Regions from separate parts of the Anaerocolumna chitinilytica genome, predicted to be linked through region 1. Evidence: riboswitches for the same ligand, from Rfam matches in the RefSeq annotation. Region 1 holds a riboswitch; each other region holds the start of a gene.
What was found. A riboswitch is a leader RNA that binds a small molecule or an ion and turns the genes downstream of it on or off. The one in region 1 is predicted to bind cyclic di-GMP.

Region 1 (7,944 bases):
ATTTTACAGGGTTGGGAAGCTATAGTTTTATTGGAATAGAGAATTTTAAGCGGCTGGTAGGTGACGAGGTATTCTGGCTGTCATTAAGGGATTCGCTGTTATTGGCAGCAGGTTTTATTCTAATTCAACATCCGTTAGCCATTATTACTGCAGCCCTTTTAGACCGTATGGGAAAACATGCGGAAGGGTTCTTCCGGTGCGTTTATTTTCTGCCGAACGTTATTTCTGTAGCTATCATAGCCTACTTGTGGAAATTTATCTATAACCCCAACTTTGGTTTACTCAACAATGTTATCAAAGTTTTTGGTGGTAAAGGGGATGTTAACTGGCTAGGTACCGGAACGGCTATCTGGGCAGTGCTGATTGTCTTAATTTGGCATGGATTTGGATGGGGTATGCTTATTTATTATACCGGTATCAAAAATATTGACCCAACACTGTATGAAGCAGCGGCAATTGATGGTGCAGATAATAAAAAAGTATTTTTAAGAATTACATTACCCCTGATGAAGCCGGTTATCCAGGTAAATGTGACACTGGCGGTAATCACTGCGCTAAAACAAATGGAAACAGTATATTTGCTGACGAACGGGGGTCCCGGAAATGAGACACAGTTTATGGCAAACTATCTCTATAAACAAGCCTTTAGTTCTTTTCAATACGGATACGGAAACTCCATAAGTGTTGCTTTTGTTTCTATCTGTATTATCGCAACTATTATACTGAATCGTATATTCAAAGAAAAAGCGGAGGCTTAGACAATGAACAATGACATGATAAACATAAAAAAGCAAAATCCCGTTGGCAAGGTTTTCATGTGGAGTGTATTGATTATATTTTCAGTGGTTCAAATTTTTCCGCTTATCTGGCTTGTGAATTTTTCCCTTGTAAGTAACAACGAAATGTTTACCAATGGACTGCTGGTATGGCCGAAAAAGTTTCGTTTTGACAATTATGTAAAAGCTTTTATCGACGGTCACTTTTTGCTGTATTTAAAGAACAGTGTAGTAATTAATATACTTGCGGTAGTATTTGTGCTGCTGATTTCGGTTTGTATGGCATTTGCCTGTTCAAGAATGTACTGGAAATTATCGAAACTGGTAAAAGGGATGATCTTACTTGGTATGATGGTTCCGATTCACGCGACGCTTTTGCCGAATTATATTATCTACGACAGACTTCATCTCATTGATTCCATCTGGGCATTATTAATTCCTTATATCGCCTTTTCCTTACCGCAAGGTTTGTTTTTAACCTGCAGCTTTATGGAAAGCATACCAAAAGAAATAGAGGAAGCGGCTTTAATAGATGGGTGCGGCATATATCGTGTGATCTTTATTATCATAGCTCCCTTGCTTAAGACTTCGCTGGTAACCGTATCCATTATGACTTTCCTGAATAACTGGAATGAATTTATGATGGCGAGTACCTACTTAAATAGTGCGAAATGGAAGACACTTCCTTTCTCGGTGCTGGAATTTACTGGTTTATATTCCTCGAATTATGCGGTGCAATTTGCAGTTATGTCCTTAACCGCAGCTCCAATGGTAATAATGTATATAATTCTGAACAAACATATCACAAAGGGAGTTGCAATGGGGGCAGTCAAAGGATAAAATGAATTTGGACATGTATTAAGAATAGAAAGTGGTGAGACGTTGAAGAAATTCAGGTATTATTATTCGAAAATGCAAATACGGTATAAAATTATTTTATCCATATATGCAATCCTATTGCCTGTTATCATCACAATTTCTGTTTTCTTATACATAAATGAGAACCGGCAGATAAAAAAAGAGATGATTCAGTTGTATGAGCGCTTTAGCCAGTCTATAAGAGATGACATTAGCTATATGCAGCAGGATATACTGGATATTGAAGATTATTATGCAGTAAACAGTGAGATACATAAAGTATTGATTGCTGATAAAGCAAGCTTTGAAGGCGATGACTTATTCTGGTACAGCAATACGCCTATTTCCTTTCAACAAGATATGCTGGCAATAAAAAGCCATGTAAAAACCTTAATTCTCTATCCTGAGAATGGGTTGGATCCATATTACCAGAGCAGAGATGCCAGTGTTCATAATACCTCATTAAATAAGATTCGAAAGTTACCTATCTATGAGAAGGCATTGCAGGCAAAAGGAGATGTAATCTGGGAAAAAGTTCATTCCGGTAATTCCGGTCTATATCTAAAGAACACGAAAGATAAAGTTGTTGCCTGCCGGATGCTATATGACTTGTCAAAGAAGGATAAAATCGGCTTTTTGGTATTAGGTGTGGATGTACTTAACTACAGTGAAATCTGTAAGAAACTGCTTCAGAATAAAAACGAAGGAATTGCTGTAATAACCGGCAGCGGGGAAATCTTTACAGAAGTGGGAAAGGTAGATGAGACACTTTTATCAGAAATAGTAAAGAAAAAATATCTGGATGAATCTTGTGTCGATAGGCCTAAGTTTATTATTAGGAATGAGAATTATATCTTTATCAGTAAATGCAAAGATACAGATGTTGGTGTCTGTTATATGCTGCCTGTAAAAAATGTGAGGTCGAAGATGAGAGAGGGATTGATACTGCCCATTGCTCTCGTTGTGGTTCTGTTGATTGGCTCAGGACCATTCTCACTGTTGATATCAAAGGCATTATCAAGACCGACAAAGCAGCTTTATGATTCGATGGAACAGTTCAGTAATGGAGATTTTAATACGTATATTACTGTGGAAAGTGAAGATGAAATCGGAAGGCTTTCCGTATCTTTTAATCGAATGGTAAAGGATATCAGGGAGTTAATCAATACAAACTATGTCATGGAATTGAAAGAGCGTGAAAGTGAGCTGAATGCATTACAAGCTCAGATAAATCCGCATTTCTTATATAATGTCCTCGATTCCCTGTACTGGCAGGCTGAGGAGGAGCAAAATGAAAAAATAGCCGATAATATATTGGCCTTGTCCACCTTATTCCGATTAGTCTTAAGCCAGGGAAATTCAGAAATACCGGTAAAGAAAGAAGTTGAACTGATAGGCTGTTATCTTCATATACAGAAAATGAGATTTTCAAAAAGATTGTCTTACGAGATTCAGGTGGAGGAGTCCATCGGAAATTATATGATTGGTAAGCTGACCTTGCAGCCTTTTGTAGAAAATGCCGTTGTACATGGTCTGGAATTCATAGACAGAGGCGGCAGCGTGAGTATTGTAGGAAGAAAGGAAGATGATTTCCTGGTATTTACAATAAGTGATAATGGCGTTGGTATGGAACAAAATGAAGCAGATGAGATTTTGTATGGAAAAGTTGATGACACGAAGAACAATGAACATGTTGGCGGTTATGCTATCAGGAATGTGCGTGAACGTTTGAAATTAAGGTATGGGGCCGATTTCAAACTTGAGATTATTAGCAGACCGCAGGAAGGAACGATAGTTTCAATCAGGATACCTATTGTAACGGAGTGAGAAAACAACTATGGGGTGCTTTATGGAGAAGGAAGGTTTACATTTATTAATAGCTGATGATGAGGAGAATATCCTTACAGCTATGGTTAATTATATTCGAAAAAATACAACTGTTTTTACCAGAATTGATTCTGTCAGCAATGGACAGGAGGCATTGGATTTAATTTACCGAAATCGGCCGGATGTTATGCTTTTGGATGTTCAGATGCCGGTGAAAACCGGTATTGAGGTCATGGAGGAATCCAGGGTGGCAGGAATCTGTCCGGAGACTATTATTCTATCCGGATATGATACATTTTCCTATGCCCAGCAGGCAATTCGACTGGGGGCCAGAGATTATTTATTAAAGCCCTGCAAAGCAATAGAGATTCTTACCAAGCTGGAAAGTTTTGCAGTACAAAAAATAAAAAAGAATACGGCTTTAGAGTCAGAAAAAAATTACCAGGTTAAAATGGCAAAAAAATACATCAAGGAACATCTGACAGAGGAGTTAAGCCTTGCATTGGTAGCTGAGAGAGTCGGTTTGTCTATGGCATATCTTTCAACTTTATTTACCCAGAACCTGGGCTGTGGTTTTGTTGATTATCTGAATCAGGAGAGAATAAACAGAGCCTGTGCCTATATGCACGACGGGAAAATGAAAGTCTATGAAATAGCCTTTAAGGTAGGATTTCATGATGATAAATATTTCTCCAGAGTGTTTAAAAAGGTAACCGGAATGAGTCCTTCGGTGTATCGGCAAAATATCGGTATTTATGAAGAGGAGAGTATGATTACCTTTTAGGAAGAGGAGAATTACATGATTAAGATTGCATTATATAATAAAGAAGATGAATGCTTCATGGAGCAAGAAGATAATGAACACATTCATCATTTGTTATTTCACAAGTATAAGGATGGAGATCGTATTGTTATTGATACGGATAACCCCCAATTTCTTAGCGTAAAGCTGGATGCTAGTATTGAAAAGGCGGATGTTTATAGTATTGGCGGAAGATTTGAATTCCCGATTCCTTTTGGCGAAGATAGAATGCCATATCCTGCAGGGGCATTTGAAGGAGAATATCATATTCTGGATATTTCAGTGCAACCGTCTGAGTTATGGAAGGAAGAGAGGGATATCAGCACAAATCCCTTGGATGTGCGTTATGAATCTACGGTATTTCCTCATTGCAAAGCAAGTGTAGAAACAAGGGATGAATCTATCTTTGCCGCAAGGAATACCATTGATGGTCTGAAAGAAACCTGCGGACATGGTGTATGGCCCTTTACCTCATGGGGAGATAACGAGGACCCGGATGCTGAAATTCAGATTGATTTTGGCCGTCTTGTTGTAATGAATAAGCTGATAATAAATCTAAGGTCAGATTTTCCCCATGATAATTACTGGAAGCAGCTTGATGTTATTTTTGGAAATGGCTGTACAATGACACTGCAATTAAATAAGACAGGCAGGGATCAGATATATGATTTGAACGGAATGATTGCAGAAAGTGTGAAATTGTGCAAACTTATAAAAGATGAGAAGGATCCTTCCCCATTTCCTGCTTTGACACATTGGCGGGTACTTGGTAAAGAATATCTCAAATAAAGCCATGGCTTTAAAGGGACTGTAATGATAGTCCCTTTTTTATTTCTCTCTCCATACAATCTGCATATTCCACTGATAAAATAAAAGCATTATTTTAAATACCATAAAAGTAAAAATAATAAAAAAGGGGTATCAATGAATGACGAACAAACAGAATAAAAAATCAAATACGACGAGATACTTAATTCTTACAATCTCTGTTCTCGCAATACTGGCAATTGCCTTTGGCTTCAATAGCTTTGGAAAACCAGCCGGAAGCGGAGGAGATTCGGATAAATTAAGGGCAGCTAAAGTAACAGACAGTGATATTGTTATACCGGTTAAGGACATTACGGAAACAGCTAAGTTCTTTCCTGCAAAGATTGACGGTACTGAATTGGAAGTGCTGGCGGTAAAAGCTCCGGATGGTACAATTAGGACAGCCTTTAATACCTGCCAGGTCTGCTATTCTTCCGGAAAAGGCTATTACAAGCAAGAGGGAGACGAGCTGGTGTGCCAGAACTGCGGAAATCATTTCTCAATGGATCAGGTAGAAGTTGTAAAAGGCGGCTGTAATCCGGTTCCGATTACCGATGAATATAAAACAGCAGATGACACTTCGATTACAATCAGCAAAGATTATCTAACCGAAGCTACGGTGATTTTTCAAAATTGGAAATAAATTGTACAAAATGAGGGAGGTTTTTATTAAGCCTCCTTCTTTTTTATTTCCGTTATGTAACGGAAAATGAAGGTAAGTCAGGTGAAATATGTAATATTATGGTACATGATTTGAATTGCAAAATTCCACGAATTATAGTACAATGGACCTATGTTTATAGGGGCAAACTCATTGAAAGATGAGGACGCAAAGCTTAGGGTCTAAATCTGTATGCAGATATGACAGCCAGTTGCACGAAATAGGATATATTTCAGTCTAAGCTCGATTTTAAGAACGAGCTTTTTTTGTGTGTATCCTTCTATTTCGTATTGTGAAAGAAACAGATTTGGGTATTAGGTAAGCAGTAGTTTATCAAACAAATCTGGAAGGGTGATGAGGAATATGCAAGAAAATAAAACCGATTATATTCTGAAAAAAGGAATTCCCAGATTAAATAACACCATAGGAATTTCTCTTGGCTTGGCTGCATTGACAGGTGTTTTATTGATTTTCAATCTGGTAATTAATAATGATCAATCTCTATATGAAGTGGTAAAAACAGATGGAGGAGTGGTATTGATTCTTATTCTGTTGCTTTTTTTGACTGTAAGTTTTGTTTCCAGTATAATCTGTAATCATCAGGTTAGAAAAGCTACCGCTGAATTGTCCTATATTACCAAAAGTGTTCATACAGGATTCCTTAATATTTTGCTGGAACCAGGATATCAGGTCACGTATGCTAATCCAAAGTTTTATGAGATTTTTGGTTATAAAAGGTATGAGTTTGAAACAGAATATGATAATTGTTTTTTATCCTTTGTTTGTGATGAGGATCAGGAGAAAATAAAAGTGCTGAAAGAGCAGTTTGTAAACGGCTCCTATCGGCAGATAGAAGTTAAAATGATTACCCGGAGCGGTGATATTATTAATGTACTTTTGGATGGCAATTTTACCTTAACCCGCGAAGGTGAAAAGGCCTTTTCTGCGGTTTTATTAAACATTACTAATTTTAAAGAAATGCAGAATAAGCTTTCCCTGGAGGAGGAAAGATATCGAATTGCTGCCGAGATATCCAATGATATTCTTTTTGAATATAAGGTTGACAAAGATGTTATGAAATTTGCGGACAAATATACGGAAGTTTATGGACGAACACCTGTAATTGAAGATTTTTCAGTGGTAGAGCTGTACAATAAGAATATGGTTCATCCGGAGGACTGCCAGGACCTCAAACTTTTTGCAAGAACTCTTAAAAGCGGAAAAGAAATGATGGAAGCGGAGTTTCGTATAAAAAATGCAAATAATGAGTATGTCTGGTGTCATATCAGGGGAAAGACTATCTATGATGAGAATAAGGAACCAATCAGTGTCATTGGTAAAGTGGTAAATATTGACCTGCATAAAAAGGAACTGCAAAAACTGGAATATAAGGCTAAGAGAGATTTGCTGACAGGTGTGTATAATAAAGTTACAACAAAAGAAATTATTGATGAATACTTAAAACGCAATCGAAATTCCAAGCATATTTTAATGATGATAGATATTGACGATTTTAAACATGTCAATGATAATTACGGACATTTAACCGGGGACAATATATTAGTATATATTATGGACAAAATTAAAAGTATTTTCTTCGGAGAGATTATCGGTCGTATCGGAGGGGATGAATTCATCGTATTCGTCGGGAACATTGATAGCCTTGATGGAATTATCACCAAGGCCAATCTGCTTAGAGAAGCCCTTAGTACCGCCTATGAGGTGGAAGACCAGGCGGTATACATATCCGGAAGTATCGGTATTTCTGTATATCCGGAAGATGGCGCAACCTATACGGAATTAATTAATTGTGCAGATAAAGCTCTTTATTCCGTAAAAGATGAAGGCAAGGGCAGTTATAAACTTTTTACTTAAAGTCTTCTGATTTTATGGTTTTTGTAAGGTACATAAGCAACATACTGGCACAGAGTATTAAGAAACACAATAACAATACCGATTTCAGACTTTGACTGGCATGAGGCAGCCCTAAGTAAAAGCGATGGATGAGATAGCAGCATAAGGTAACGATAATCCCTGGCTTAGCCACGTCATCCATGGTCTGAAAGCCTGGATTGATATATTTCGCCACAAGATAGGCACCAAACAAGGTCATAACAAGCTGACTGACCAAAAGACTTAACAGATATCCGTTAATCCCTTGCAGCGGGACGAGTATGACTATGATAATGATACGTAAAACAAGGCCAATAACA
Region 2 (7,944 bases), 1.9 Mb from region 1:
TTTATGATTATAAAATGTATTCATTCCGGTATTGATGATTGTGCCATCTGCTTCAAGTTCGTAGCCTTGGGCCCCGACTACCGGATCCCAGGTTAATGTAATCTCTGAACTGGTTGCATTTGCTGATAAATTCGCCGGAACACCCGTATAAGTTTTCCTTGTTATTTCTTCGCTCCATGCGCTGACAGCAGTTCCATTTTTGGCTCTTACTCTATAGAAATGTTCTGTATTTGGCAAAAACCCTTCATGGGTATAGGAAGTTAAGTTTTTATTGTTTATCATCACACCATCGACTTCAATATCATATCCGTCAGCATTTTCTACAGCATCCCATGTTACGATAATTCCATCCGGAGTAACTCTTGCTCCCAGATTGGATGGTATCTGCAATAAGGTCGATGCATATATTATTTCACTCCAGTTACTCACTCCGCCGGTATTTTTTGATCTAACTCTGTAAAAGTGCCCTGTATAAGGAGATAAGCCTGTATGCATATAGTAAGCTGCGGAAGTTGAAATTATCGACTCACCGTCAACCTCCACATCATAACCATCAGCTCCGGCCGCTGAATCCCAAGTGAGCCTGATTCCATTATCAGACGATGTATATTTTATATTTGATGGTACGGAAGAAAGCGTTGATTTTGCAATAATACCGCTCCATTTTCCAGCTCCGCTTGAATTTTTCGCCCTGACTCTATAGGTCTGCTGTAAATTGGAATCAAGGCCCGTCTGTATATAGGTTGTATTTAAACCATTATCAACAGGAGCTCCTTGTACTTCCACATCATATCCGTTTGCACCTATAACCGAATCCCATGAAAGGCTTATAGAATTGCCCATACCGGAAGCTGATATGTTTTGTGGTATATCGGGCAGGGTCCAAACCTCGATAGGATCAGTCCAGTCTCCGTTCATAATTGGGTTAACCGCTCTTACTCTATATGTATGCAACGTCCCGGGAGTTAGATTTTCTTGAACATAGGAAGTACTCATCCCTTGATTCAAAATCGTCCCATCAACCTCTACCTGAAAACCTTTCGCTCCTTCAACAGGATCCCAGGATAAATTAATTTCCTTCTCTGTTGCAATGGATCTTATATTCTGAGGCACCCCAAACAAAAGACCTTCACCCCAGACCAGTTTTCCTTTTATATATACACCTATCTTCGTCCACTCGGTGTAATCACTTGCACCGGCATTAAAAGAATAATCATTGGATTGCGTATAATTGCTCCAGTCATTTTTTGCAAATCTTGTTTGTATCTCTTCAAAGTCTCCTGCAATTAAGGAACCACTCCCAGGCTTGAAACCCAGTTCATAATAATAATCAAGACCGTTTGCTATAAAGGGAATTTTTACGAATGTGCCCGTCACATTATCACTTCCAGCACTTGACCAGTCACACCAAAAATTTTGATCCTTTTCCCCATCAATGGTGTAATAGTATCTTATTTTTACATCTTCCAGGTCAAAGGGCAGTGTTCCGGTATTATATAGCTTAAACCATGGATATATGGTAGTTGACGAATCATTTCTCCCATTATTAAACATCTTAACACCAGCTGAAGTAATCTGCGGCATCAGTATGCTAGGTTCTTCACCCCAAACTACTTTTCCACCGGCATAAACCACTGCTTTACTCCAATCCTGGTAATTTGTAGAAGTACTGTTGAAGGAGTAATCATCTGACTGCTTGTAATTATTCCAGTCGGTTCGTGCAAACCTTGTTTTAATCTCAACATTGGAGCCAGCCCCCAAACTCCCGCTGCCGTCTATAAATCCTATTTCCACATAGGTATCGGCCCCCTGATAAAGAGGGTCATTTCTTATAATAGTCCCTTTCACATTTGAAGTGCCTGCACTGGACCAATCGCACCAGAAATTCTGGGATATCTCACCACCCAGCATGTAATAATATCTAATTTTTAAATCAGAAAGACTTACCGATTCATCTCCATTATTAATAATTCTGAAATTTGCATAGATTGTATTGCTGGTTTCGCTTCTGTCAACATTATACATCTGCAGCTGTATAGCAGCAGGTGTAACTGCCTGAACCATTGCTGATGGTTCTATGTCCAGTGAACCTGTAATCTCTTCTTCCTGTCCGCTTTCCTCGGAATAACCCGTTCCCTCTGCAAAAACATAATTATATATATCAAGCACTTGTAATAACATAATGATGCAAATGAAAATTGACAGTTTTTTAATATGCTGTTTCACTTTCCCCACCTCCATATATTTATCTTTTATATACTAACTTATTGGTTTATACAGCCACAATTAGGACTCTGCATGCATGTATATGTAGATAGTTATACTATTCCCTCATTTATTAATCTCCTTTCTTGATTGTTATTTATGAACAGTAATGATGATATTTCAAATAGACTTCATTACTATTAATTTACAGTATTTCTAAATCTCATTTAGGGGTTAAAAGAATTCTTTTTATGATTGTTTCCAGACCTAAGCTTATCCCGAACATCTTTGTTTGATTACTTTAATATGTGATAAACATCATTGGATTGGCTTTATACATCTTACATCCGAGTGGACCGGCGACTTCACCCATTAGAATGTGTGCCCTCAAGACACAATATAAAAAAGCCTGATCGCAAAAAACGATACAGGCATACTATTACCTAGTAGTAATGGTAATCTTCGGTAACCTGGCTACCGTACCCTTCAGGGGTTAGGCCCATGGCTTTGCGTCCGCAGCTTTCGCTGCGTTTGCCTTTATCGGTAAAACAATTGTATATGATTAGTAAAACTTACCATATTACTCATATTACCAATTTTGTCTTATTATGTCAAAACAATAATTCCCAGATTTCGCCCATCAATATAGGTAATTATTCCCATGCTCTACAGTAACATTTATTTTTACCACTATACTTTTAGTCTCAGATTCGATATAATATTCCTATTAACACAATGAAGGAGAAACTCATGGACGACTATCAGATATTCAGCGATTCTTCCTGCGATACACCAAAGGAATTGCTGGATCTACATCATATCATTCTGGTACCCTTTTATATTACATTCGACCTGGAACATTATTACAAAGAAAATATAGAGATAAGTAACGAAGAATTCTATCATAAACTGGCAACAGAAAAGATATTCCCGAAGACCTCCCTTCCCTCCATTATGGATTATTTTCATGCCTTTGAACAGGAGATAACAAAAGGGAAAGATATTCTCTGTCTGTGTCTTACGGGGAAGTTCAGCGGTTCTTACCAGGCAGCCATAAATGCCAGAGAACTCCTGATAGAAAAATACCCCGATAGTAAGATACATATCATAGACTCTATACAGGCCACTGCCGGTCAGGGAATTCTGTTACTTCAGGCCGCATACTTACAAGAAGCCGGTTATAGTTTAGACGATACCGTAAGCCGGCTGGAAGAGATCAAAAAAACAGCCAGAATTATGTTTACCGTTGACACCTTGGAATATCTGGCAAAAGGCGGACGTATCGGAAAGGTAGCATCTCTTGCCGGTACAATGCTTAATATCAGACCTATGATACAGTTAAAAGATGCGGAATTAGTTCCTTATTCGAATATTCGTGGACGAAAGAAATCTCTGGATAAGATACTTGCTATGACGGAAGAGTATTTTACTGAGAATAACGAACGTTACGAGGATTATGACTTCTGTCTCGCAAATGCTACGACCATAGAGGATACAAGAGCTGTTCAGTCACAGCTTGAAGGCTTAATCGGAAGACCTGTTACTTATCCCGTATTCCAGATTGGTGTAACGATTGGTACCTATACAGGTCCCGGTGCTGTTGGTGTCTGTTTTATCAAAAAGTTTGACAGATAAGGCTATGAACCTGAACAACATTTAATACTGTATTAAATATAAAAATCCTGAGCTGTTTACTGACATTCAAAACAACTCAGGATTTCTTTTAAGTTTGAGATTTCTTTTTAAGTTTGAGATTTATTTTTAGCCTCTAAATACCACTTTCACTAAGGCCAGGGTTCGTTTGAAAACTTTCTTCCCTGCACAAACAAATTTCAAATGCCCACGCTAAATTGTCTGGATTGCTTTAAAAATTCATTAACTAACGGATGAGGCTGTTCATAAGTTGAGCTCAATTGAGGTTGAAACAAGGATACAATAAAGAAACTGTTACTTTCCACCATCATTAACCTAGCCTCTTCATTTTCATCGGTACCAATAACCTTAAAACCATTCTTATGTAATAAGTCTTGAAAGCTCTTATTTAACCCAAAGCTGCAGTTATACTTTTCTGTGATTTCATATGCACCAAATATCCGGGTGATAGGTATATTCTTATCCAGATTAATACGTCTGGTCTGACCGACCAAAGAACAGGCCAGAGCGCTGATATAAGAATTCTCTGCATAAGGATTAAAGTTATAATCTTTCAATATGTTGATACCCAGTACATTCCTGCCGAATTCTATTACAGCATGTTGGAATCCACCACAGGTCCCTAAAAAGGGAATTCTATTAACTCTGGCATACTCGATTGCAGTAATGGCACCGTTCATACTTTTATAAGGACTACCGGGAGCACACCAAAGCCCGTCAAAACCAATTAGCTTTTCTTTCTCTTCCATAATGGAATCCGTAGACAGCCATTGAAACTCCACCTGTATTTCCAATTCTGCAGCACTGTGCTTTAGAGCCTCCTCCGTTGCCAGATGAGAGGGACGGCCGTCGTAATCTCCAATAATACCAATCCTGACATTTGATTTCACTATCGTTCCCTTGTATTCCGCGGACTCTGCAGAATCCTTTCATATATATTTAATAAAAACCTTTCTTTTCTTTAAAGCTCTCATACTTATTGTAAGCTGCCCTGAGGCACAACCCCGGTAGTTGAAGGTTATAACAATATAAAATGCCTTGCTTTTATTAATAAATGAAAGCAAGGCATTCTGTTATTTTTTATTTGTAAAGCGGGTACTTTTCGGTCAAAGATTTCACCAGTTCCATCGCTGCCGCTTTATTTTTATCCACATCTGCAATTAATAAGCTGATAGCTTCCGCAATTACATCCATATCTTCTGTCTTCATGCCTCTGGTTGTAACCGCCGGTGTACCAAGGCGGATACCGCTGGTCACGAAAGGAGAAGCAGGATCATTAGGGATGGTATTCTTATTACAGGTAATATTAGCGGCGTCCAGAAGCTTTTCTGTCTCCTTGCCGGTAACTCCTTTATTCTGTAAATCAACCAGCATCAGATGATTATCTGTTCCGCCAGATACAATGTTAAAGCCTCTTGTTATAAGACCTTTTGCAAGCGCCTGTGCATTCTCGATAATATTTCCGGCATATATCTTAAAGGAAGGGTCAAGTGCTTCTTTAAAGCAAACAGCCTTTGCTGCGATTACATGCATTAAAGGACCGCCTTGAATTCCAGGAAATACTGCCTTGTTCAGCTTATGTTCTTCCGCAAATTCCTCGCTGGATAAGATCATACCGCCTCTTGGTCCTCTTAAGGTCTTATGAGTAGTAGTTGTGGTTACATGGGCATAAGGGATAGGACTTTCATGATAGCCTGCTGCCACCAGCCCTGCAATATGAGCCATGTCCACCATCAGGTAGGCACCTATCTGATCTGCAATTTCCCGGAAGCGTTTGAAATCTATCTTTCTGGCATAAGCACTTGCTCCAGCCACAATTAATTTCGGCTTCACGCTAAGAGCTATTTTCTCAAGTTCTTCGTAATCAATAAAGCCTTCGTCATTTACGCCGTAAGGTACAATATTAAAGTAACTGCCGGACATATTCACCGGACTTCCATGTGTTAAATGTCCGCCATGGGCAAGATTCATTCCCATAACCGTATCACCGGGCTTTAACAGAGCGAAAAATACTGCCATATTGGCCTGGGCACCGGAATGAGGCTGAACATTGGCATAGGTACAGCCAAATAATTTCTTGGCACGATCGATGGCAAGATTCTCTGCAATATCAACATATTCGCAGCCGCCGTAATATCTCTTTCCGGGATACCCTTCTGCATATTTATTCGTAAGTGGGCTTCCCATGGCCGCCATCACCGCTTTGCTTACAAAATTCTCAGAGGCAATCAGCTCAATATGGTCTTCCTGTCTGCCGATTTCCTTGCTGATAGCCTGGGCTAGCTCCGGATCAAATCCCACAACTTCATCAAATGAATACATTTTCCTACCTCCATTGGCTTTTAGCAGTATTATAACACAAGCATTGTCCTATTAAAAGCAATATTTCTTTCACTAAGCAGATAAGCTGGGCTAATGAAAGTCCAAAATCCATTTAGACCAGGCCGAATATTTATACATTCCATTCATCTCCTATATTTTCTCCTATAGCCTTAGGATTTTCCTATTGATTAGGAGACATATAATTTATATAATACCTTCCTTTCAGCTCATTTGCTAAGCTTTTATTGCAAGCAGCATCAGCCTTACCGCTTCTTCCAGCATTTCATCACAATATCCATGTTCCTCAATGTAATGCTCCCGTCTTGGGATGATTCTCTGTGCAATGCCGAATATAGCGTTTACCAGTACATCCGCTTCAAACTCCGGATTCTCTACCTTCTTTACGCTGCCGTCTGCAATTCCTTCCAGAAACATCTGATAGATTCCCATATCCTTATTCTTATTAAACTGAGTATACTCACTGGCCTCTTCGGACTCCGGATAGCTGTCGGTAAAAAACTGGTCGAACTCATCCAGAAAGCGTATCTCATCTCTGCTTTCTAATAATTTCCCCGCAAATAATATCATACCACTGGCAAGTTTCTCATATCCGCTTTTCAAATTCTTATGTTGCGAGAGTTTATCCTCCGAATAATTCTTTAGCTCTGTCAAGATATCTTTCGCGATATAAAAAGCAATCAATTCCTTTCCTGCAAAATGCCGGTACAGGGTACTTCTTCCTATTTCCGCCTTTTTTGCTATGTCCTTCATTTCTGTTTCACGTATACCCTTAGACATAAAAAGCTCCTTGGACACTTTAAGAATCTTTCTATCCATCTCATCCAATACCCTTGCCATTAACTTGTCTCCATCTCTAAAGCATTCTGTATTTCCGCATAATCCAAATTATTTCCTTCATTATAGATGTCTGCACTTCCTTTTGTCAACTTGAAGCATCTAATTCAGTAACCCGTTTTTCTAGCTTATCTTGTATACATATACATGACAGCGAATAGATGTTATAATAAACAGAGAATTATTCAGCAGATTTCTACAGAAAGGAAAAACATCATGGAATACGTTACACTGGGAACAACAGATATTACCGTCAATAAGAATGGCTTCGGAGCCCTGCCCATTCAAAGAATCTCAAAGGAAGAAGCAGCACGACTCCTTAAAAGAGCCTATGAAAAAGGAATCCGCTTTTTTGATACTGCCCGCTTTTATACCGACAGTGAGGAGAAGATAGGCTATGCTCTAAAAGATGTGAGAGAGCATATTTATATTGCTTCCAAAACTATGTGCACTAAAACAGAAGACTTTTGGAACCATTTACATACAAGCTTAAAGGAATTACAGACAGATTACCTGGATTTGTATCAATTCCATAATCCGGCTGTCTGTCCGAAGCCAAATGATGGCAGCGGTCTCTACGAGGCTATGTTAGAAGCTAAAGAAAAAGGGCTTATTCACCATATAGGTATCACAAATCATAGGCTTGCCGTAGCAAAGGAAGCTATCGAGTCCGGCCTTTATGAAACTTTACAATTTCCTTTCAGTTATTTATCCACAAATAAAGAACTGGAACTGGTAAAGTTATGTAAAGAACATAACATGGGCTTTATTGCGATGAAGGCATTATCCGGTGGTTTAATTACCAATTCTGCGGCAGCTTATGCTTATCTGGCCCAGTTTGATAATGTACTTCCTATCTGGGGTGTCCAAAAGGAAAGTGAATTAGAAGAATTCTTATCCTATATTGAT
Region 3 (7,944 bases), 1.7 Mb from region 1:
TGCAGAAAGAATTACATTCTCATCCTTCTCACCTGTAACCACAAGTGCTTTGTTAACCTTTAAATTGTCAAGAACTTTTACGAAGTTCTTTGTTTTAACTTCACTTAATTTTAACTCATCTAAAACGAAAATCTTCTTTTCTTCCACTCTGGAAGTCAAAGCAGATTTCAGAGCAAGCTGTTTTTCTTTCTTGTTCATCTTAAATGAATAATCTCTTGGCTTGGGAGCAAATACAATTCCGCCGCCCTTCCACTGAGGAGATCTTGTTGAACCCTGTCTTGCATGACCGGTTCCCTTCTGTCTCCAGGGTTTTCTTCCGCCGCCGCTTACTTCAGCACGGGTCTTGGCACTCTGTGTACCCTGACGTTTATTGGCAAGCTGTAAAACAACTGCCATGTGAACTAAATGATCGTTAACTTCTACTCCGAAAACAGCGTCGTTAAGTTCGATAGAACCAACTTCCTTGCCTTCCATATTAAAAACAGATACGTTTGCCATCTGTGTCGTCCTCCTTTCTCAAAGCTTCTAGTTTGCCTTTACGGTATTCTTTAACATTACTAAAGATTTCTTAGGTCCGGGAACGGCACCTTTTACTAAAATAATGTTCTTTTCTGCATCAACTCTTACAACTTCCAGATTCTGAACTGTTACTTTTACATGTCCCATATGTCCAGGCATGTGTTTTCCCTTGAATACACGTCCGGGTGTTGTAGCAGCACCATTGGAACCTGCATGTCTGTGGAATTTGGAACCATGAGCCATAGGTCCTCTGGACTGTCCGTATCTCTTGATTGCACCTTGGAATCCCTTACCCTTTGATTTAGCAGTAGCATCAACTCTTTCACCTTCTGTAAAGATGTCAGCTTTGATTTCTTGTCCTACTGTGTAATCAGCAGCATTATCAAACTTGAACTCTTTAAGATATTTTTTGTTTGCAACACCTGCTTTTGCAAAGTGTCCTTTTCTTGGTTTGTTAACCAATACTTCACGGATATCTCCGAAACCTACCTGAACGGCAGCGTATCCGTCGTTTTCAACTGTTTTAACCTGTGTTACAACGCAAGGTCCTGCCTGTAATACAGTTACCGGAATCAAGCTTCCGTTCTCGTTGAAAATCTGAGTCATTCCGACTTTTGTCGTTAAAATTGCTCTTTTCATTACTTGCACCTCCTGTTTAATCTACAGCGGATTGCGCCATGTGCTTTGCAGTACTCCGTTACACTTCGCACTTCAACACTACGCGTAATCATCCTAGATGGTCTACCTTGGTGCAGGTTCCTTGTGAACCTTACCCTATATATAAACCCTAAAGGATTTTGTCTTTGCTTGTTTTCGATGATTACTTTGTCTTCATCTTGATGTCGATGTACACACCGGCAGGCATTTCTAATCTGGATAATGAATCTACCGTTTTTTGTGTAGGTGTGATGATATCGATTAATCTCTTGTGAGTTCTCTGCTCGAACTGCTCTCTGGAATCCTTGTATTTGTGTACCGCTCTAAGAATTGTAACTACTTCCTTCTTAGTAGGTAGGGGTACAGGTCCGCTCACCTTTGATCCTGTCTTTTTTACAGTCTCGATGATTTTTGCAGCTGACTGATCGATTAACTGATGGTCATACGCTTTCAATGTAATCCTCATTACTTGACTTGCCATAAAAAAAGTCGCCTCCTTTTCGCACTTAATAGCAGTACGACAAGCGGTGACTGTACACTGGGCCGTGTGTGTCCCGTCTTTAAAGCCTAATTAAGACTCTCCGTTTTCCACATAAGAAAACATAGGGTTACCCACACTTATCTGCTCGAAATAATCTTTTGCAGAATCTTTATTTGTACAGTGACTTGTCGCCAGTTTCATAACTTGACATTCGCTCCACGGAAAACCTACATTATATGTAGCAACCTCTCGCTTCTACGCTATCAATGTCACAGCAGTACTAATTATACTATAGTAAAATCAATAATGCAAGCAGTTTTTTATCTTTTTTTTATTTTTAATTACATCATTTTTTTACAATAAATTTTTATCATTATGTGTAATAAATATATTTTATAGCAAAAAAATATCAGCATAGGGATTATATCCTCGTATACTGATATTTCTTCTTTCTATAATAAAATATAAAAAAAGGAAGGCAGATTATTCATTTTGTTTAATATTGCTTTTCTATACTATAGTGTGATACTTTCTTCGCCATTTTATCCATATTAACCGTTTTCAAAGCCGCATCGATTGTAGTGTCAATCGTAATCCATTTTTTTGTATCTTTCATATAAACCTGATTCCATGCATGATATTCAGTCACATCCGTTGATGTTCCCATCAGTACTTTCGTCGGTATTCCAACACTTCTGAGCATTGCTGCAAAAAGTACCGCGTAATCGTAGCAGATTCCTTCTTTCGCTGTATATACATCGTCAATAGCCGGTACATAACCGTTTTGCACTGTCTCTGCCTTTTCGTAGTCATACTTTATATTCTTTACAATATAGGAATAAATTGCAGCAACTTTTTCAGTATCCGTAACAGCGTTTTGTGTCAAAGCTTTCGCTTTCTTTATGGATGCCATATCTGAATTCCAATTAACGATTTCATTGCTTTGTAAAAATACTGTTTTACCGTTGTCATCGTTGTAATTTATAGTTTCTGCTGCAACCTGACGATATTTGTTTCCTTCAATATTTTCCAGAACTTCAATCTTATAGTCACCATTTCCCAACTGAAGAGGTACTCTGACTTCCCCTGACAAATCATATATATACTTAGAACTGTCTTTCGTGATTCTCACCAGTGATGTTGTTTCATTGTTATAATCAACAATAATAATGCCGTTCTTTATTTCGCTCTTGTCTATGACTGCTGCATCCGCTGCATAAGTCATTTCAGGTATATATACACTTTCGGATAGCAAAATCACTGCTACTATAAATAGCAGGCCTTTCTTTAAAAAATTATACACAAAAAACTCCCCTTTCGGTAACTGGCTGCCAATTTATAAAAATAAATAAGGCCCTATAGCTTTGCGTCATCAGCTTTCGCTGATTTTGCCTTTATCGGTGGAAAGCACCGGATTTATATGTAGACTATTTCCTAATATTTATGCCATTATTATATCATAGCCTTTACTTCTTGAATACAGTTATTTCTACAAAATTCTCGCTTTTATTTTGGTGTAATTTTGTTCAATGTTATATATTGTCTTTCAACTGCGATGTTTTTTATATATTTGTCTGAATAATAGACATTCAGATAATATTAAAAAACTGCAAGTCCAGTTATTAATGGATTTTATCCACCCTAATAATGAACTTGCAGTCTCTGTTACTTATTTAAATAATAATCTTCCTTAACTATCCGGCACTAACTTCTGGTTTTTTTCTTTCTGCTGAATATCATTATAATACCACCGGTTATACCACCTATCATAGCTGGCAGTAAACCTAACGGAACAGTTTCACCAGTCTTTGGTATCTTTACATCCTCTGCCGTGTCATTCGGCTTCGGTTTCACATTTCCGAGAGGGATTTTATCCACATCAATTTCAACCACAACTTCTTCCTTGCTTCCATCGGGATGTTTTACAATGATAGAGAATTTATCTTTACCGGTATAGCCGCTATCCGGTGTGTACGTCCATTTGCCCTTATCATCTACTTTAACCGTTCCGTTACTTGGTTTTTCTCCCACCTCGGTTTTACTTCCATCTGGAACAGGCACCGTACCGCCTTTTGGTGTATCCTCTTTCGTGGCCTCAGTGATTGGCTCTGGTGTAGGCGTAGGCTTATTCGTTGGTTCCGGTCCCTTAGACGGAGTCGGTGTTGGCTCTGCAGTTGGTGTTGGTGTAGGACTGGGCGTTACACTGGGTTCCGGTGATGGATTCGGTGACGGAATGTATAGAGCATTCCCTATTTCAACAGTAAATATTTTTTGAGAGTTATCAGTAATAACTGTTTTCGGCAAACTCATTATTAGGTACCCTGTAGGTGCCTTTGTTTCAGTTATCACATAACTGCCGAAAGTTAATCCTGATAAAACTGCAGTACCATCAGCTCCCGTCTTAAGTGTTTTGGTCGTTCCATCAGGAGCCTTTACTGTGAATTCTGCTCCTTCCAGTAATTTAGTTGTATTTCCTGCATCTACCTTTTTAATTACTAAGGTTCTTAAAAGGTCATTTTCTACTGTAATCGGAATCTGGATGGGTGATCCCACTTTAATTTCTATTCCAATCTGACTGTCAGAAAGTGTGATATATCCTTCCGGTGCTTTTGTTTCAATCAGTTTATACTTACCTAACAATAGATTTGGGATAACAGCAACTCCGGATTCATCTGTCATAATCTTATCTGCTACCTTTATTCCATCCTTCCATAACTGAAATTCCGCATCCTTTAATACAACAGAGGTATCATCCTTATCGACCTTAATAATCTTTATTGAACGGTATACTTCATTTCCAATAGAAGGTAATATCGTATCATAATCCGTATCATAAGTGATCTCTACAGGCGTCACAGGATTATCCGGTAGTTTATAGCCAGCAGGTGCTTTTGTCTCCTCCAGTTTATAACTGCCTACTTTAAGCCCTGATATAATAATTTCTCCATTGCTGTCTGTAGTATATGTTCCTATTAGAATATGATTGGAATCATATAATTTAAACTCAGCACCGGGCAGGGTCTTGCTGGTATCCTCCGAGTCTACCTTTATAATCTTAATGGTCTTTAAAGATGCATTCTTGATAATTTGTGTAACGATATTGTCACCGGTTCCATCAGAGGACAGGTCAGTTGCTCTATTGATATTTATCACCGTTTCTGTAATCTGAGGCAGTTGATAATTTTCCGGTGCAGAGATCTCTTTTAAGGTATAAGTTCCGTTATCTAAATCCGGTATTTTTATCTCTCCGTGGCTGTCACTGGTATAGGTATCACCAATTTGTATATTAGAAGCATCAAACAATTTAAAGACTGCTCCCTCCAGTTTCTTTCCGGAATCTTCCTTATCTTCTTTTATGACCTTTAATGTTCTTTTACTTTCATTGGTCATCGGAACTACAAGAGGACTATTTGTACCGGTTTTAATCTCCAGCAGATCACTCTCTCCCTCTGTGGGAAGCTGATACTTATTCGGTGCTTCAATTTCTAATACCTTGTACTTACCGAACTCCAGTCCGCTAAAGAGTAACTGGCCATTTGCATCTGTAGCCTTTTCTTCAACAGTTGTAACGGTGCCGTCATCAGCAATCTTTAGAAGCCTGTATTTAGCGCCTTCCAGTTTTTTACTTGGGTCATATTTATCTGTCTTTACTATCTGTATTGCTTTCTTTGCTTCATTTTCTACTACTTGAGTAATATTCTTATTGCTTGAATTTAATGTTATGGGATAAACGGTATCATTAAGGTAATATCCATTAGGTGCTGACAGTTCCTTCAGATAATATGTTCTAAAGGAAAGCCCGGAATAGGTAAGTACTCCGTTAGCCGTAGACTGGCCGGAACCGCTTATTACCATTTTCGTATCATTGAGCATATAATACAGCTCGAAGACCGCCGGTGACGTATTAATAAGGTTACCGGTATCTTTATCTACCTTATTAATGGTTATCTTTCCTTTATTAGTGGTTCCGCCTCCCGTGCCAAAAGCAGTCTGTGTAACCGTAAACCCTGCGCCGTTATTCGCATTGCTGGATTTGTTAACACCGGTACCGGTGAATTTGGCATTATTCTTTATAGTGCCCTCTTTTGCAGTTACAACTGTTTTATACTCAATTTCATATCGGCTGGTAATGTTATTCTTAAAACTTACTGTAAGATTCCATTCCCCAGGATTCACACCGGCCTCGCTCTTTAATTCAAAGGTTGTGTCGGAAGGGCTGATTTCTATCCTGTCATTGGTATTGACATTTGTTATCTGGTAGACCTTCAGGCTTCCGTTTACATATACATGACCGCTGCTGATAACATCTGTAAATACCCCGTTTGTTATTTCTGATAAACTCTTATTCAGTACTACCTTCCAATTAATTTCATCGTCCGGATAAACCTTCATGTTGGAGTCAACATCAACGGCCGTCTTAGCGATAAAATTATCCCAGTCCGGATAGGTCACTGTCTTTTCATACAGAACAGAGTCTCCGTCCTTCGTTACTGTCGCACTGTTTTTATAACTAGCCTTTGAAAGACCATCAATCTGTGTCTTATACTGAATAACATAGGCTTTATCCGGCTCTTTTGTAATTGTGAGATTAAAGCCATCACCGGCTGCTGTAAGGATATAATCCGTGCCCGGAATTAATGGTGTACTATCCAGTATAGGCGTTCCGGAGGCATTCAGCTTATATTTCGTAACCGTAAAGGTTTCCGGAAGAAGGTGCTGGCCAGCTTCGTATGTATCTGCAACCGTAATATCTGCTCCTTTATTTACCGACAAATAATTGGTGTAAATCTGCCAGCTTATCTGTCTGGTCTGCAAATCTAAGCTTCCGTCTTTTTTACCGTTATTATAAGCGGTACTATCCAGCTGGTAATATGCATCCGTTGGTGTGACGGTAAAAGGACCATCGGATGTTTTTCCGGTAAAGACCACATGATTTAAATATTTGTTTTGCGTTACCGGTACAATTCCCGGTGTGTTCAAATCAAAACTGGTTTTGTAATAAATATGGTAATCTGAACCCTGCCAGGGGTTCCCGATAAGCTTTAGTACAAAGCCATTCTGATAATCCGTACTTCCTCCGGCAGGAGCTTCAATGGTATAGTCCGTACCAAGTGTTAAAACCGTGTTACCTGCCAGTACCCGTAAGGTCTCAGGAAGAAATACCATGCCGTTGTTAGGGAAAGAATCTGTTATCGTAAGTTCTTCCACCGCTCTCTTAATCGGTTTAACCGTCAGTTGCCAACTCATTGTTTTAGCATCATAATCAATTCCCTTATAAGTAATCGAATCACTTCCGGGTACCGTCGTGGTGGTAGTTAAAGTACCTTTTGTATAAGAGTTTACAATAGTAGGCGTAATTGACTTTTCCAAGGCCTGCTCCGCTGTAGTTCCGGGTCCCACACCGGTTCCGGTACCTGATAGCCACGCTTTATTTTTGAATTCACTGCCATAAAAATTTGGTTGAATATCTGTTACATAGGTAATTGTGCGCTTCGCATTAATATTTCCCAGTGTAATGGTAAAATTCCCGCTCCCATCAGGAGTAATACTAGGGGTGTCTATTAAACTTCCATTCTCGTTCATTACCTTAACGCTGTTGGCTTTTAAGGTCAGTCCATCCGGAAGCTGGTCATGTACCACTGCTCCGTTAATAGACTGATTACCTGTATTTGCTACTATGGTCCAGGTTATAGTTTTAGCACTGTAACTAATAGAATTAATTGCTGATTTTGAAAGTATAGCACCTCTGGTTACATTAATTGATTTTTCCGCATCTGCAACATAAACACCGCCATCAGTTAAAGTAGCCTTATTGGTACAGGTAAGAGAAGACTTATTGTCTTCATAATAGTAATTATCTCCATAGATAATACCTGCATCATAAACAATACGGTATGCGCCTTCCTTTAAATCACCCATGTTAATAGGAAACTGAAGGTTACCATCCATATCAAGAGAATTAATAGCCTTAATCGCATCCGTTACATCAGCTCCCTGACTCCAACTGCTTCCGCTCTTGATCAGTTTATATACTTTTATTGTATTGTTCTTAATTGTCTGGTTATCGGATATTGTTTCCGATATTGCTGCTCCGGTAACGATGGATTCTGCCTTATTAACATCAATAGTCCAGTGAATCACACTTGCATTCCCATCGTTATTATAAGCAGCAGAGCCGTTCTTTTCAATCATGGCACTGCGTGGAAAATTCGGAATTGTACTGCTGGCGGTCCCCAAAAGGCTCCCACCGTCTGATAAGGTCGCATTGTTGGTATAAGGACCTGATG

Region 2: it holds a riboswitch for cyclic di-GMP, as region 1 does, so the genes downstream of both, bsdcttw_RS06400 (fibronectin type III domain-containing protein) here and bsdcttw_RS14830 (sensor domain-containing diguanylate cyclase) in region 1, are expected to answer to the same signal.
Region 3: it holds a riboswitch for cyclic di-GMP, as region 1 does, so the genes downstream of both, bsdcttw_RS22130 (transglutaminase-like domain-containing protein) here and bsdcttw_RS14830 (sensor domain-containing diguanylate cyclase) in region 1, are expected to answer to the same signal.

What each region holds. Positions count from the first base shown of each region.
Region 1 is NZ_AP023368.1:3,390,528-3,398,471, reverse strand. Features, by position in the region: gene bsdcttw_RS14860 (carbohydrate ABC transporter permease) at 1-758, shown strand, start outside; gene bsdcttw_RS14855 (carbohydrate ABC transporter permease) at 762-1,616, shown strand; gene bsdcttw_RS14850 (sensor histidine kinase) at 1,659-3,461, shown strand; gene bsdcttw_RS14845 (response regulator transcription factor) at 3,484-4,245, shown strand; gene bsdcttw_RS14840 (carbohydrate-binding protein) at 4,261-5,052, shown strand; gene bsdcttw_RS14835 (DUF2318 domain-containing protein) at 5,192-5,713, shown strand; cyclic di-GMP riboswitch class I at 5,865-5,950, shown strand; gene bsdcttw_RS14830 (sensor domain-containing diguanylate cyclase) at 6,095-7,606, shown strand; gene bsdcttw_RS14825 (putative polysaccharide biosynthesis protein) at 7,599-7,944, opposite strand, start outside.
Region 2 is NZ_AP023368.1:1,461,939-1,469,882, reverse strand. Features, by position in the region: gene bsdcttw_RS06400 (fibronectin type III domain-containing protein) at 1-2,226, opposite strand, end outside; cyclic di-GMP riboswitch class I at 2,667-2,751, opposite strand; gene bsdcttw_RS06395 (DegV family protein) at 2,956-3,840, shown strand; gene bsdcttw_RS06390 (CTP synthase C-terminal region-related (seleno)protein) at 4,038-4,748, opposite strand; gene glyA (serine hydroxymethyltransferase) at 4,939-6,180, opposite strand; gene bsdcttw_RS06380 (TetR/AcrR family transcriptional regulator) at 6,415-7,038, opposite strand; gene bsdcttw_RS06375 (aldo/keto reductase) at 7,252-7,944, shown strand, end outside.
Region 3 is NZ_AP023368.1:5,058,681-5,066,624, forward strand. Features, by position in the region: gene rplD (50S ribosomal protein L4) at 1-498, opposite strand, end outside; gene rplC (50S ribosomal protein L3) at 526-1,158, opposite strand; gene rpsJ (30S ribosomal protein S10) at 1,340-1,657, opposite strand; gene bsdcttw_RS22130 (transglutaminase-like domain-containing protein) at 2,154-2,960, opposite strand; cyclic di-GMP riboswitch class I at 2,974-3,060, opposite strand; gene bsdcttw_RS22135 (SpaA isopeptide-forming pilin-related protein) at 3,362-7,944, opposite strand, start outside.